DNA from 2 places in the Streptomyces sp. NPDC006798 genome. Region 1 is predicted to be linked to the other one. Evidence: riboswitches for the same ligand, from Rfam matches in the RefSeq annotation. Region 1 holds a riboswitch; the other holds the start of a gene.
The links. Region 1 has a riboswitch for guanidine ahead of ABZ714_RS06940 (multidrug efflux SMR transporter). Riboswitches for the same ligand answer to the same signal wherever they lie in the genome.

Region 1 (6,225 bases):
GGCGCAGATCCCGCTGACGGTCCGGCACGCGGTGCTCGCCGCCGAGGACCGGGACTTCTACTCGGAGCGGGCGGTCGACCCCAAGGCGATGGTCCGGGCCGCCTGGAACACCCTGACCGGCAAGGGGAAGCAGTCCGGTTCGACCATCACCCAGCAGTACGTGAAGAACTACTACCTCGGCCAGGAGCAGACCCTGTCGCGGAAGTGGAAGGAGTTCTTCATCGCGATCAAGCTGGGCCGGGAGCAGAGCAAGGACCAGATCCTGGCGGGGTATCTGAACACCAGTTACTTCGGCCGGAACGCGTACGGCGCGCAGGCCGCGGCGCAGGCGTACTACGGGACGGACGTCTCGAAGCTGACCACCGCCCAGGGCGCCTATCTGGCATCGCTGCTGAACGCGCCGACCGCGTTCGACGTCACCACCCACCCGGAGAACCGGGGCGCGGCGCTGGCCCGCTGGGACTACACCCTCGACGGCATGGTGAAGCAGGGCTGGCTCTCCCCGGCGGAGCGGGCGGTGACGGTCTTCCCCACCCCGCTGAGCGCCCGCCCGGCGACCGGTCTCTCGGGGCAGCGGGGGTATGTGGTGCAGGCGGTGGAGGAGTATCTGACGTCCCGGGGGATCGTGGACGAGCAGACCCTCGCGGCGGGCGGCTACCGGATCACCACGACGCTCCAGCGGTCGAAGCAGGACGCCTTCGTGAAGGCGGTGGCCGAGCAGGTGACGGCCCGGCTGGAGCCGGAGCGGCGGGCCGCCGACCGCAATGTCCGGGTGGGGGGCGCGGCGATCGACCCGGCGTCGGGGCGGGTGGTGGCGCTCTACGGCGGGGTCGACTACACCCGGCAGTACGTCAACAACGCCACCCGCAGGGACTACCAGGTGGGCTCCGCGTTCAAGCCGTTCGTGCTGACGGCCGCCGTGGAGCACCGGGCCACCACCCAGGACGGCCGCCCGATCACCCCGGGCACGGTCTACGACGGCGACGACCGGCGCCCGGTCCGGGGCTGGAGCGGGGGCCGGTACGCGCCCGAGAACGAGGACGGGATCTCGTACGGCCCGATCACCGTCGCGACGGCCACGGACCGGTCGGTGAACGCGGTCTACGCGCAGTTGGCGGTGGACGTGGGCCCGGCGGCGGTGAAGCGGACCGCGATCGCCCTCGGCCTGCCGCCCGGCACCCCCGATCTGTCGGCGTCGCCGTCGATCGCGCTGGGTCCGGCGACGGCGAGCGTGCTGGACATGGCGGAGGCGTACGCGACCCTCGCCAACCACGGGCGCCGGGGCGGCTACTCGATCGTGGCGAGCGTCAGCAAGGACGGTACGGCGGTGGGCCTGCCCGAGCGGCGGGAGCGGCGGGTGGTGAGCCGGGAGGCGGCCGATACGACGACGGCGGTGCTCCAGGGCGTGGTGGAGGGCGGTACGGGTACGGCGGCCCGGACCGCGGGCCGTCCGGCGGCCGGGAAGACGGGAACCGCCGAGGAGGACAAGGCGGCCTGGTTCGCCGGCTACACGCCCCAGTTGGCGACGGTGGTCGCGGTGATGGGCCAGGACCCGGAGACGGGGGTGCAGAAGCCGCTGTACGGGGCGATGGGGCTGCCGCGGGTCAACGGGGGCGGCGCGCCCGCGCGGGTCTGGGGCCAGTTCACCGGGGACGCGCTGGCGGAGACCGAGATCACCGATTTCGAACTGGTCGTGGAGGAGGGGACGTACGACGAGGGGCCCGCGTCGCCGGGGACGGAGTCGCCGGGCGGGCCGACGGGGCCGCCGCCGAGCACCGGTCCCCCGGACGAGGTGGTGCCCCTGCCGCCGGGGATCACCCTGCCGCCGCCGGTGACGGTGCCGTCCCTGCCGGTGGAGATCCTGCCGTCGGCGCCGCCGGTGATCGGGGACGTACCGCCGGGGGTGGGCGGAGGTCCGGTGGTCCTGCCGGACGTTCCGGCGGACGGGGTGTTCCGGGACGACGATCCCGGCAGCGGGGACGCAGGTCCCGGGCCCGAACCGAGTACGCGGGCCCGCCGCCCGTACTGACACGCCAGAACCGGGGAGCCGGTGCCGAGCCGGGCCGGGAGGGCAGAGGCGGGAAAGGGGCCGAGGCGGCGGGCCCCGGGGGAGGGCACGACGCCTCGGCGGCCTCGGGGGGGGGGCGGCTCAGTGGCCGGAGGTGGCCTTCAGGCCGACGACCGCGACCAGCAGCAGGGAGACGAAGAAGATCCGGGCCGCCGTCACCGGCTCGTTGAGGGCGACCATGCCGACGATCGCGGCACCGGCCGCGCCGATACCGACCCAGACGCCGTAGGCGGTGCCGATCGGCAGGGTTTTCGTGGCCTGGGCCAGCAGGATCATGCTGGCGACGATGCCCGCGCCGGTGAAGACGCTGGGCCAGAGCTTGGTGAAGCCCTCGGTGAACTTCATTCCGATCGACCAGCCGACTTCCAGCACACCGGCGATGATCAGCAGAACCCATGCCATGACGGCACCTCCGAGACGTTCGAACTTCGTATCCGGGGTGCGTCGTCTTTGCGGAAGTCCCGGTACGGCGCGTCTCGTCGGGATGATCCCCAGCTTAGCAAAGCAGGGGCAGAGCCCCCGGTGACCTTGGTCACCGGGGGCTTTTCGGCCATCCGGGCCCGCTGTTCCGAGGCGGTGGGGCGATGTCGGCGGGCTGTCGCCACGGGCCGACCCGGGCTATCGGCGGACCGGTCCCGGGGTCCAGACCGTGCCCCGGGCCTCGTACTCCAGCATGGACTCCAGCTTGGTGGCCGTGTCGGCGCCGAGCTCCCGGCGGGTCAGCCAGAGCGCGAGTTCCAGTCCGGAGGTGACACCGCCCGCCGTGACCAGATCGCCGTCGTCCACCACCCGGGCGTCCTTGAGGATTCCGCCCTGCCGCTCCAGGTCCGCCCGGGCGCCCCGGTGGGTGGTGCAGGGGCGGCCCCGGGTGAGTCCGGCGGCGGCGCAGAGGATCACCCCGGTACAGAGGGCGGCGATCGTGAGCCCGGGGCGGGCCGCGCGGGCCAGCGCCCGGGGCAGGGTGCCCCGGGCTGTCTCGGTCGCCACCCCGGGCCTGTCGGGCCGCCGGTAGCCGCCGCCGGGGACCACGAGGATGTCGGCCTCGTCGGGTTCCCAGGGGCCGACGCCCCGGATCCGGGTGCCGTACGCGCCGGTGACGGAGCCGGAGCCGGCCACGGCCGTGTAGCGGACCTCGACGGGGCGGTCGGTGAAGTACCCGGCGGCGGCGAAGACCTCGTACGGCGCGGCGAAGTCCAACTCCTCCACACCGTCGAACATGACGACCTGGACGCGCAGAGGGCCGGTCCCGGACCGGCCCGAAGCGGCGGCCGGGGCCGTACCGACGGTGGCGCCGAGCGCTCCGGCGGCGCCCAGGGCGGTCGAGGTACGGAGGGCGTCCCGGCGGTTCATGGGCGGCATACGGATCTCCTGTCCGGCGCGGTGTCGGTCTCCTCAGGAGTCGGACCCGGCGGGCGGGGAGTTCCCTACAGGTAGAGGCCGGTGCTGTCCTCGGAGCCCTGGAAGCGGTCGGCGGCGACGGCATGCAGGTCGCGCTCCCGCATCAGGACGTACGCCACACCCCTGACCTCGACCTCGGCCCGGTCCTCGGGGTCGTAGAGCACCCGGTCACCGATCTCCACGGTCCGCACGCTCTGACCGACGGCGACCACCTCGGCCCAGGAGAGCCGGCGGCCCACCGCCGCCGTCGCGGGGATCACGATCCCACCGGTGGAACGCCGCTCGCCCTCCGGGATGTCGGTCCGCACCAGCACCCGGTCGTGCAGCATCCGGATGGGGAGCTTGTCGTGCTGGGTGCCCGGGTCCCGGGTGGTGTTGGCGCTCACGCGTGCAACCTACCCGTACTCCCGGCGGAGGGTGGCCGCCGGGGCCCCGGGAGGCAGGGGTTCACCCCCGGGTCAGCCCCGGCTCCTGCGGGACGAGACGGCGAGCAGTCCGACCACCCCGACCACCACCAGGGCGACCGGGACGACCCGGTCGAGCCGGGCGGCGCCGTCCTCGGTGACGAACCGGGCCCGGATGTCGTCCACGGTGCGCTGCACCGCGTCCAGCGCCCGGCCTCTGACCTGGTCCACCTGCGACGCGACCTTGGCCTTGGCGTCACCGACGATGGTCTTGGGGTGTACCCGTACCCCGATCTCGTCCAGCGTCTCGGCCAGCCGGTCGCGCCGCTGGACGATGTCCGCCTCGATCTGCGCTGGGGTCCTCGCGTCCGACACCGCGCCGCCTCCGTGGTTGATTCCTGGTTCGTCCGGTTCCCGTACGGATCCGGTACCTCCTCGACAGTCTGTCAGCTCTGCCGCCGTCGCACCCCACGGCACCCCCATTACGCTCGACCGCGTACACCACGCACACCTTCCGAGGAGAGCCCGAAGAGCATGAGCGACCGTCTCAAGCCCGGTGACCTTGCCCCCGACTTCACCCTGCCCGACGCGGACGGCAAGCAGGTGTCCCTCGCGGACCACCGGGGCCGCAAGGTCATCGTCTACTTCTACCCGGCCGCCCTGACGCCCGGCTGCACCAAGCAGGCGTGCGACTTCACCGACAATCTCGACGTCCTGGCCGGGGCCGGTTACGACGTGATCGGCGTATCGCCGGACAAGCCGGAGAAGCTGGCCCGCTTCCGGGAGCAGGAGCACCTGAAGGTGACCCTGGTCGGCGACCCGGAGAAGGAGGTCCTGCGGGCGTACGGCGCGTTCGGCGAGAAGAAGCTGTACGGGAAGGTCGTGACCGGCGTCATCCGGTCCACGGTCGTCGTGGACGAGGAGGGCAAGGTCGAGCGGGCCCTCTACAACGTCCGGGCCACCGGCCATGTCGCCAAGATCATCAAGGATCTGGGGATCTGACCCGGAGCCCCTGCCGGGAGCGCCCGGGGGGATCGATCACGGGCCGATATCCGGCGGGGGCGGGACCCCGCAGCCAGTAGAGTGAGCGGCGACGGGGGCCCGTACCCCAGCTGGCTAGAGGGCGCCGGTTTAGGTCCGGTGTGTCGTGGGTTCGAGTCCCACCGGGCTCATGGTCGAACGCGAGGGCGCGGCTTCCTTTTCGAAGGGTGCCGCGCCCTCGGCGTACGGCCGGCTCAGCCGGCCAGCTCGCGGACGACGGGCACCAGGGCCCGGAACGCCTTGCCCCGGTGGCTGATGGCGTTCTTCTCCTCGGACGTCAGCTCGGCACAGGTCCGGTCCATGCCGTCGGGCTGGAGGATCGGGTCGTAGCCGAAGCCGTTGGTGCCCGCGGGGACATGGCGCAGGGTGCCGGTGAGCCGCCCCTCGACGACCCGCTCCGTACCGTCGGGCAGGGCGAGGGCGGCGGCGCAGAAGAAGTGCGCGCCGCGGTGCTCCGGGGCGATGTCGGAGAGCTGGGCCAGCAGCAGATTCAGATTGGCGAGATCGTCGCCGTGGGTCCCGGCCCAGCGGGCCGAGAAGATCCCGGGCGCGCCGCCGAGGACGTCGACACAGAGCCCGGAGTCGTCGGCGACGGCGGGCAGCCCGGTCGCCTTCGCCAGGGCGTGCGCCTTGAGCAGGGCGTTCTCGGCGAAGGTCACCCCGGTCTCCTTGACGTCCGGAACCTCCGGATAGGCGTCGGTACCGACGAGGGTGTGCGGGAGGTCGGCATCGGCGAGGATGGCCCTCAGCTCGACGATCTTCCCGGCGTTGCGGGTGGCGAGAACGATACGGCTCATCCCCCGATTATCGTCCCCCGCGGGGCCGCGCCCCCTCCCCCCTCGGGAAGGAGGCGCCCTCCGGGCAGGGATAGTGCCGCCCCTATGCCTTCGGCAATGAGGCCCCAGCGCCTCGGCCCTCCCGGGCACGGCCCCACTACCCGGGTCCCACCCGGCGACCGCGCGTTGCCGGCGGCCTGCGGACCGCCCGTGGCTGGTCGCGCAGTTCCGCCCCTATGCCTTCGGCATGGGGCCCCCAGCGCCTCGGCTCTCCCCGACCCCGCCCCTGAGAAGGGTCCCGGCCATGGAGGGCCCGCCTTGGGATAAGGGCGTTCAGGAGGGCAACCCAGGGGCGCGGGGACCTGCGCGAACGGCCACAGGCGGGCCGCGGACCGCGAGCGGGAATCAGCGGCTGGGCGCTGCCCGAGAGTGGAGGCCCCCGGAGGGGCTACGGCGTGCAGACCTTGCGGATTTCCTTGCTCGCGTCCTTCAGCGGGCCGATGTCCACCGTGTTCTCGTTGTTCTCGATCGCCTGGCG
Region 2 (6,225 bases), on a different contig from region 1:
AGCGGATCGCGTGGGGATAGAGCAGCCGGACCCGGACGCCGCGTTCGTGGACGGCGAGTTCGTCGGGGAGGCCCCGGCCCGGGGACCCGTCGGCGGGGCCGTCGCCCGGGCGGGTGGCGACGATCTCCTTCTTGCAACCGCACATGGCCTCGACCAGGGCCCGTTGGACCGATGCCGGGTCGGCGAAGCGCTCGATCGCGGCGGTGGACTCCGCCCCCGCGCCGGAGTCGTCGTAGAGCTGGCCGAGTTCGTCGAGGACCAGCCGTAATCGGTTGGCGTAGAGCGAGTTCCGTTCGGCCTGGGCCTCCAGGGAGCCCAGCATCGGTGCCAGGGCCTCGAACGGCGGATTGGCGATCAGCGCGCCGTCGCCGCCGTCCGGGGCCGGGCTGACCAGACGGAGGATGCGGAGATCGTCGACGGCTCTGTCCACTTGGTCCCTGGACAGTCCCAGACGTCTCGCGAGGGTTTCGGGGTGCGCCGGAGTCTTCTCCGACGCGAGACTGCCGTAAACCCTTCGACTCTGTTTCGGAAGTCCTAAATGCAGCGTTGCATGCAGATCCAAGGCACCCTCCCGTGGCGCAACAGGTCATGAGACAGGCCGAAATCACTATAGGTATGCACCTGTCACCTGCACAGAACGCCCGACTCGGGCGGATACCCGCCGTCAGGACGCGCGCCGGACGGGTCCGTTCAGCCGCAGCTCCAGCTCCCGGTCGGCCGACCGGCCCGCCGTGCGCGGCGGGGTTCCGGTGAGGACGGCGGTCAGCAGGCCCTTCACGGGATGGGGCTCGGCCTCCACCAGCGGCCAGCGGGGGTCGACCGGTACGGTCCGGCCGAACACCGCCGCCGCGGCCCGGGCCCGTACCGCCGGGTCGTCGATGGCGTCGGCCAGGGCCCGCCGGTTGGGCAGGGTGCCGTTGGCGATCGCCAGCTCGGTCTGGAACGCCGGGCCGCTCAGCTTCGACGTCCGGTCGACGGCTGGGCCGGTCTCCCGGGTCCGGGCCGCGACGGCGAGACGCGTACCGCCGAGGAAGGTGCTCCCGGCCCGTCCCCGGACGGGGCCGGGGACGGGGAAGAGCCCCAGCTTTCCGCGCAGCTCCGGATTGAGCCGCTCCGCGTCCGGCAGCTCCCAGGGCATTCCCACCAGCTGTCCGACGTTCCCCCGGGCCAGCGCCTCCCACTGCGGCCGGTTCCCCTCGTCCTGGTCCACCGGCGCGTCCGAGAGCGACTGGAGCCGGCCGTGGTAGCGCAGGGCCCCGGCCGCCGCCCGGGTCGACAGGCCGCCCCGCCAGCGTCCGGTGACCGCGTCCCGGGTGGCCGGTTCGCCGCCCCGGTCCCAGAGCGGACCGGAGAGGAAGTACCAGTTCCGGCCGGGCGGACAGATCGGCTGGAAGCCCGGTACGGTCCGGTACGCCCGGCCCAGCGCCCGGCTGGTGGCGAGCCATTCGCCCTGGTCGCGGGGGTCGTCAGGCCGGCCCGGGCGAACAGGTCCGTACGGTGGACGACGACCCGGGACGCCGCGTACAACGGGATGCCGTACTGCCTCTCCCCGCCACGCCCCGGAGGCCCGCAGTCCGGGCGGCCAGGCGTCCCGGCCCATCGCCGGGGCCTCGGCGGAGAGATCGCGGAGCAGCCCGGCGGCGGCGAAGTACGGGGTCATGGTGGTGCCCGTCTCCGCCACGTCCGGCGGGGTGTCCGAGGCGAGGGCCCGCTCCAGCCGCTCCCGGACACCACCCCCGGTCCTGCATCGTGACCCGGACGCGGACCCCGGGGTGCGCGGCCTCGAACTCGGCCACGGCCTCGGCGAGTACCCGCGCGGGCACCGAGCCCCACATCAGCCAGACCGTGAGCGTACGGGCGGGGGCCGGTTCGGCCGCCGCCTCCCCGGCCCGGCCCGCCAGCGGCGCCGCGAGTGCCAGCGCGCCCCGCCGTGTGATCGTTCCCGGCATCTCAGACCTCCTTGTACGTCGCGGTCCCGCGCCGGCCGGCGGGGGACGCGGTACCCGCCGTGCGGGCCTGCCCGACCCGGTGGAAGCCGAGGCCGCCCGCGGCGATCAGTACGGCCAGTACGGCCCACATCACCGTGCTGTGGCGCTCGATCAGACTGCCGACGAGTTGGCGTACAGGGCCAGAGGGGTGTCCGGATGGCGGCTTACCGCCTCCGTGACCAGGCGGGCGAAGTCCGCGCACAGCTCCACGTCGTCCTGGAGGACCAGATGGTGGCTGGCGCCGGGGGCGATCGCGGCCCAGGCGGCCCGGGCCGCGCGCAGCGTCGCGGGGGGCCGCCCGGGCAGGGGGTCCTCGGCGACGACGGCTCCCCAGTGGTCCAGCCGGGCCGCGAGGGCGGCGGCGACCGCGCGCCGCGCGGGGTGGGTCATCACGGCGGCGCCGATGACGGGTTCCGTACGGTGGGTCATCCGGCCGCCTCCTCTCCCGTGCCCCGACGCGCGCCCGATCCGTCGTTCTCGTCCGTTCCGGTGCCGCGGACGCTGTGCCAGCCCCGGTCGCCGCGGACCAGCTCCCACAGGGCGAGATGGACCGCGCCCGAGCCGACCAGATGCCAGGGCAGGACCAGCGCCCAGCCCAGGGCGTCGGTCCGGTCCCGGTACTCCGGTGTCGCCCGGGCCCCCAGCACGCAGACCGCGTCCGCGAGCAGCAGCGCGGCCCGTACCGCCAGACCGCCGACCGTGACGGCCCCGAGCAGCCGTCCCCGGGCCGTCATCCGGGGCCAGTTGACCCGGACGGCCCGTAGCTGCCCCCGGGCTGGCAGCAGCCGTACGAGCATCTGTACCAGGAGGCGTACGAGGCCGAGGGGCTGACGGCGGTCGACGGGGTCGCCGACGCGCCGGCCGCCCTCGCCGTGCCGGTCTGCGTCGCGTCCAACACCCGGCTCGCGAGCGTACGGCGCGGCCTGCGGCTGACCGGGCTGGCGCACTGGTTCGGCGACCGGGTCTTCAGCGCCGAGCAGGTGGCGCGGGGGAAACCGGCCCCGGACCTCTTCCTGTACGCGGCCCGGAGGCTCGGCGCGGCTCCGGAGCGGTGCGCGGTGGTCGAGGACAGTCCGTACGGCTGTGCCGCGGCCCGCGCGGCGGGGATGCGGGTCTTCGGCTACCACGGCGGACTGACCCCGGCGGACCGGCCGGCGGGCCCGGACACGGTACTCGTCGACGATCTCCGGCGGCTGCCCGGACTCGTCGCGGGAGCGGGGGCGGGGACCCGGGCGGTCCGCCGGGTTCGGGGCCGCCGGCCCCGCAGCCCCCGCCGTAGCCGGGGTCCGTCCATGGGCGGAAGGGGGCTGGATCACCCCGGTGCGGGCGTGTCGTACCAGGCCAGGAAGTCACGGACGGCCTCCGGCGGATTGGCGGCCCTGGTGGCCTCCACCTCCCAGCCGGGGCAGTACATGTCGAAGACCACGACCGGCAGCGGACGTCCGAAGATCCGCTCGATCCGGCCCTCCGTGTGCAGCCGCCGGGCCACCCGGACACAGGCGGAGGCGAAGTGCTCCCGGAGCAGTTCGCGCCGGGACTCCCGGTCGTCGTCCGGTGCACCGTTCCCCTGTCCACCGTTCTCCGGCGCCTCGTCCTCCGACCCGTCGTCCTCGAACCACAGACCGAGCCGCCGGACCTCCGTCGTGTACAGCCGGGAACCCACCGGGTCCCCGGGCACGTTCCCCAGCGTCTCGAAGCCGTCCAGCCGCCAGTACGCGTAGTTCCAGCGGGCCTCGCCGGGATCCGTGCGCAGACTCTCCCGCTCGTAGCGGCTCTCCGTGTTGCAGCCGATGGCCACATAGGGGCGGCGGTCGTCGTCGTCCGTCCGCCAGATCCGGAACGAGAGGGCGTAGATCTCCGGCCGGAGCTCCGCCGGAAAACGCGCCAGGACGCCCGTCGCCGCGTCCAGGAGATGGGCGGAGAAATCCTCGTGATGGTCCGTCACCCCGGCGCTCCTCCGATCCGGATCCCCGGCCCGCCCGGGCGGCGATATCAGCCCCGGGCCGGTCACGGGCACTGTAGAGCACTCGGTTCCGGTACCCCCGGCCGGTCCCCGGAACCCGGCGGTCCGGGCCGGGGAAGCAGCCCGGACCGCCGGGTTCCGGTGCTACAGTGCCGAACAGGTGCTATCAGAGCATCTGCCGACGAGGGTGGCCGTACCGGTTTCGCGTAAAGACGGCCTCGTTGGAGGCTGAGAATGCCGAAAACGCCCGATCCCTTTGAGCGCGACGACGCCGGCGCGGCGGGCAGCGACTCACATCGTCACCAGCACCACCACGGCCCTTCGGGCCACTCCCACCGTCATGAGCACGGACATTCGCACAGCGACGCCTTTGCCGTGAAGGAAGGCAAGTGGGCCCAGCTCGCCGAGGAACGGATCTCGCTCTTCCGGCACGACGAAGAGATCCAGCGCGGCCTGGCCCATGGGCTGCCGGGCTCACCGACCCTGGTCGACCGGACCATTCCCACCTTCTCCCGCGGTGAACTCCCGCATTTCGCCGGGGAACGGGGCACTTTCCTCAAGAGCCCGTTCCTGGAGGACGTCAATGAGATCGAGGACGCCGAGGTCGCCGTCTTCGGAGCGCCTCTCGACTCCGGCGCCACCTACCGGCCCGGCGCCCGGTTCGGCCCCCAGGGCATCCGGCGGTCGACCAATCTCTTCGGCACCTACTGCTTCGAACTGGGCGTCGATCTGCGCGAGCAGCTCAATATGGTCGACATCGGTGATGTCTTCACCATCCCCGGCAACTTGGAGAAGTCCTTCGACCAGATCAGCCAGGCGATGGCCCATGTCTACCAGCGGGGAGTGTTCCCGGTCATCCTCGGCGGCGACCACTCCATCGGCTATCCCACCATTCGGGGAATGGCCCCTTACGTCGACGGCAATATCGGGATCATCCACTTCGACCGGCATGTGGACACCCAGGAGACCGATCTCGACGAACGCATGCACACCACACCGTGGTTCCACGCCACGAACATCAAGAACGCCCCCGCGACCAATCTGGTCCAGGTCGGCATCGGCGGCTGGCAGGCGCCGCGGGCCGGGGTCGAGGTCGGGCGGGAGCGCGGCACCACGGTGATCACGGTGGGCGACGTCGAACGGGTCGGTATCGACAAGGTCGCCGAGATCGCCCTGGAGACGGCGTGGAAGGGGGCCAAGGCGGTCTATCTCTCCTTCGACATCGACGTCGTCGACGCGGGCTTCGTCCCCGGCACCGGCTGGCCCGAACCCGGCGGTCTGCTGCCGCGCGAAGCCCTCAATCTCATCCGGAAGATCTCGGCCCCCGGTCTCGCCGGACTGGAGGTCGTGGAGTGCGCGCCGCCGTACGACTGGGCCGAACAGACGGCGCTGCTCAGCGCCCGGGTGATCCTGGACTCCCTGGCCGTTCTGGTCAGGGAGGGGCATCTGGGGAAGAAGGCGGCGGTCCGGGACCGCCACGCGTGGGGGCCGCGAACGGCCGCCTGACGACTCTCGACATGCCGGGATCCGCGACCGCTCGGGTTCCGGGTCCGGTGCCGCGGTGGCACCGGACCCGCCCCCGCGGATTCCGGCGACCCGGGTGCCGGGCCGTGGTGACGGCCCGGCGCCCACGGCCGTGAGCAGCGACCCAGCAGGCCGCTGCTCACGGCCGCCCCCCTTTACCGGGGCCGCCGTACGGGCCGCGGGGTACGGGTTCTGCGGCACGCGGGTCCTGCGGTACAGGTACTGCGGTACGGGGCGTGGGGCTCTCGTCCCCCGGCCGCACGCCCGCCCCCGGGCGCCGGGCCCGTCGTCCCGCCTGTTCCGGTCGCGAGTAGCAGCGGTACAGCGGTTAGCGCTAAGGAATGATCTTCGCTCCCGGGGGCGGCCCGGCCAGAACGGGCGCACGCTGGAGGTGTGGCTGAGGACCGGAACGCCGAGCTTGCCGCTCTCGCCCGCCAGGCCGTGGCAGCCGCGGCGGCCTGCGGCTGCTGGCCGAGCGGATGGGCGATCTCGGCTGGCGGATGCAGGACTACCGCGACGAGGACCTGCTGAACGTCGCCTCCGCCCTGCGCGGCACCGCGATCCTGATCGCCCTCGACACCGGGGACATGGACCTGCACGAGGAAGTCACCGGGCGCCGGGTGCACGAGGTGCACGATGTCGCCGAGTGGCTCCGAGAGCACGGCGAAGGCGACGGCCGGCCGTTACCCTGCCGACCCGGGCCGGTTGTCCCGGCCGCCGGGGATGACCCGCAGGACGGGGTCGGCGGGG

Region 2: it holds a riboswitch for guanidine, as region 1 does, so the genes downstream of both, ABZ714_RS17005 (agmatinase family protein) here and ABZ714_RS06940 (multidrug efflux SMR transporter) in region 1, are expected to answer to the same signal.

The regions. Positions count from the first base shown of each region.
Region 1 covers NZ_JBEYIS010000007.1:139,409-145,633, reverse strand. Annotated here, with positions in the region: gene ABZ714_RS06945 (transglycosylase domain-containing protein) at 1-2,029, shown strand, start outside; gene ABZ714_RS06940 (multidrug efflux SMR transporter) at 2,150-2,470, opposite strand; guanidine-III (ykkC-III) riboswitch at 2,507-2,583, opposite strand; gene ABZ714_RS06935 (DJ-1/PfpI family protein) at 2,687-3,418, opposite strand; gene ABZ714_RS06930 (co-chaperone GroES) at 3,493-3,795, opposite strand; gene ABZ714_RS06925 (DUF3618 domain-containing protein) at 3,925-4,245, opposite strand; gene bcp (thioredoxin-dependent thiol peroxidase) at 4,405-4,872, shown strand; tRNA gene ABZ714_RS06915 (tRNA-Leu) at 4,968-5,042, shown strand; gene rdgB (RdgB/HAM1 family non-canonical purine NTP pyrophosphatase) at 5,106-5,708, opposite strand; gene ABZ714_RS06905 (hypothetical protein) at 6,136-6,225, opposite strand, start outside.
Region 2 covers NZ_JBEYIS010000022.1:9,672-15,896, forward strand. Annotated here, with positions in the region: gene ABZ714_RS16970 (helix-turn-helix transcriptional regulator) at 1-430, opposite strand, end outside; partial or broken gene ABZ714_RS16975 (hypothetical protein) at 665-1,726, opposite strand; gene ABZ714_RS16980 (hypothetical protein) at 1,951-2,079, opposite strand; gene ABZ714_RS16985 (hypothetical protein) at 2,100-2,417, opposite strand; gene ABZ714_RS16990 (hypothetical protein) at 2,414-2,935, opposite strand; partial or broken gene ABZ714_RS16995 (HAD-IA family hydrolase) at 2,816-3,169, shown strand; gene ABZ714_RS17000 (hypothetical protein) at 3,301-3,933, opposite strand; guanidine-III (ykkC-III) riboswitch at 4,107-4,173, shown strand; gene ABZ714_RS17005 (agmatinase family protein) at 4,327-5,457, shown strand.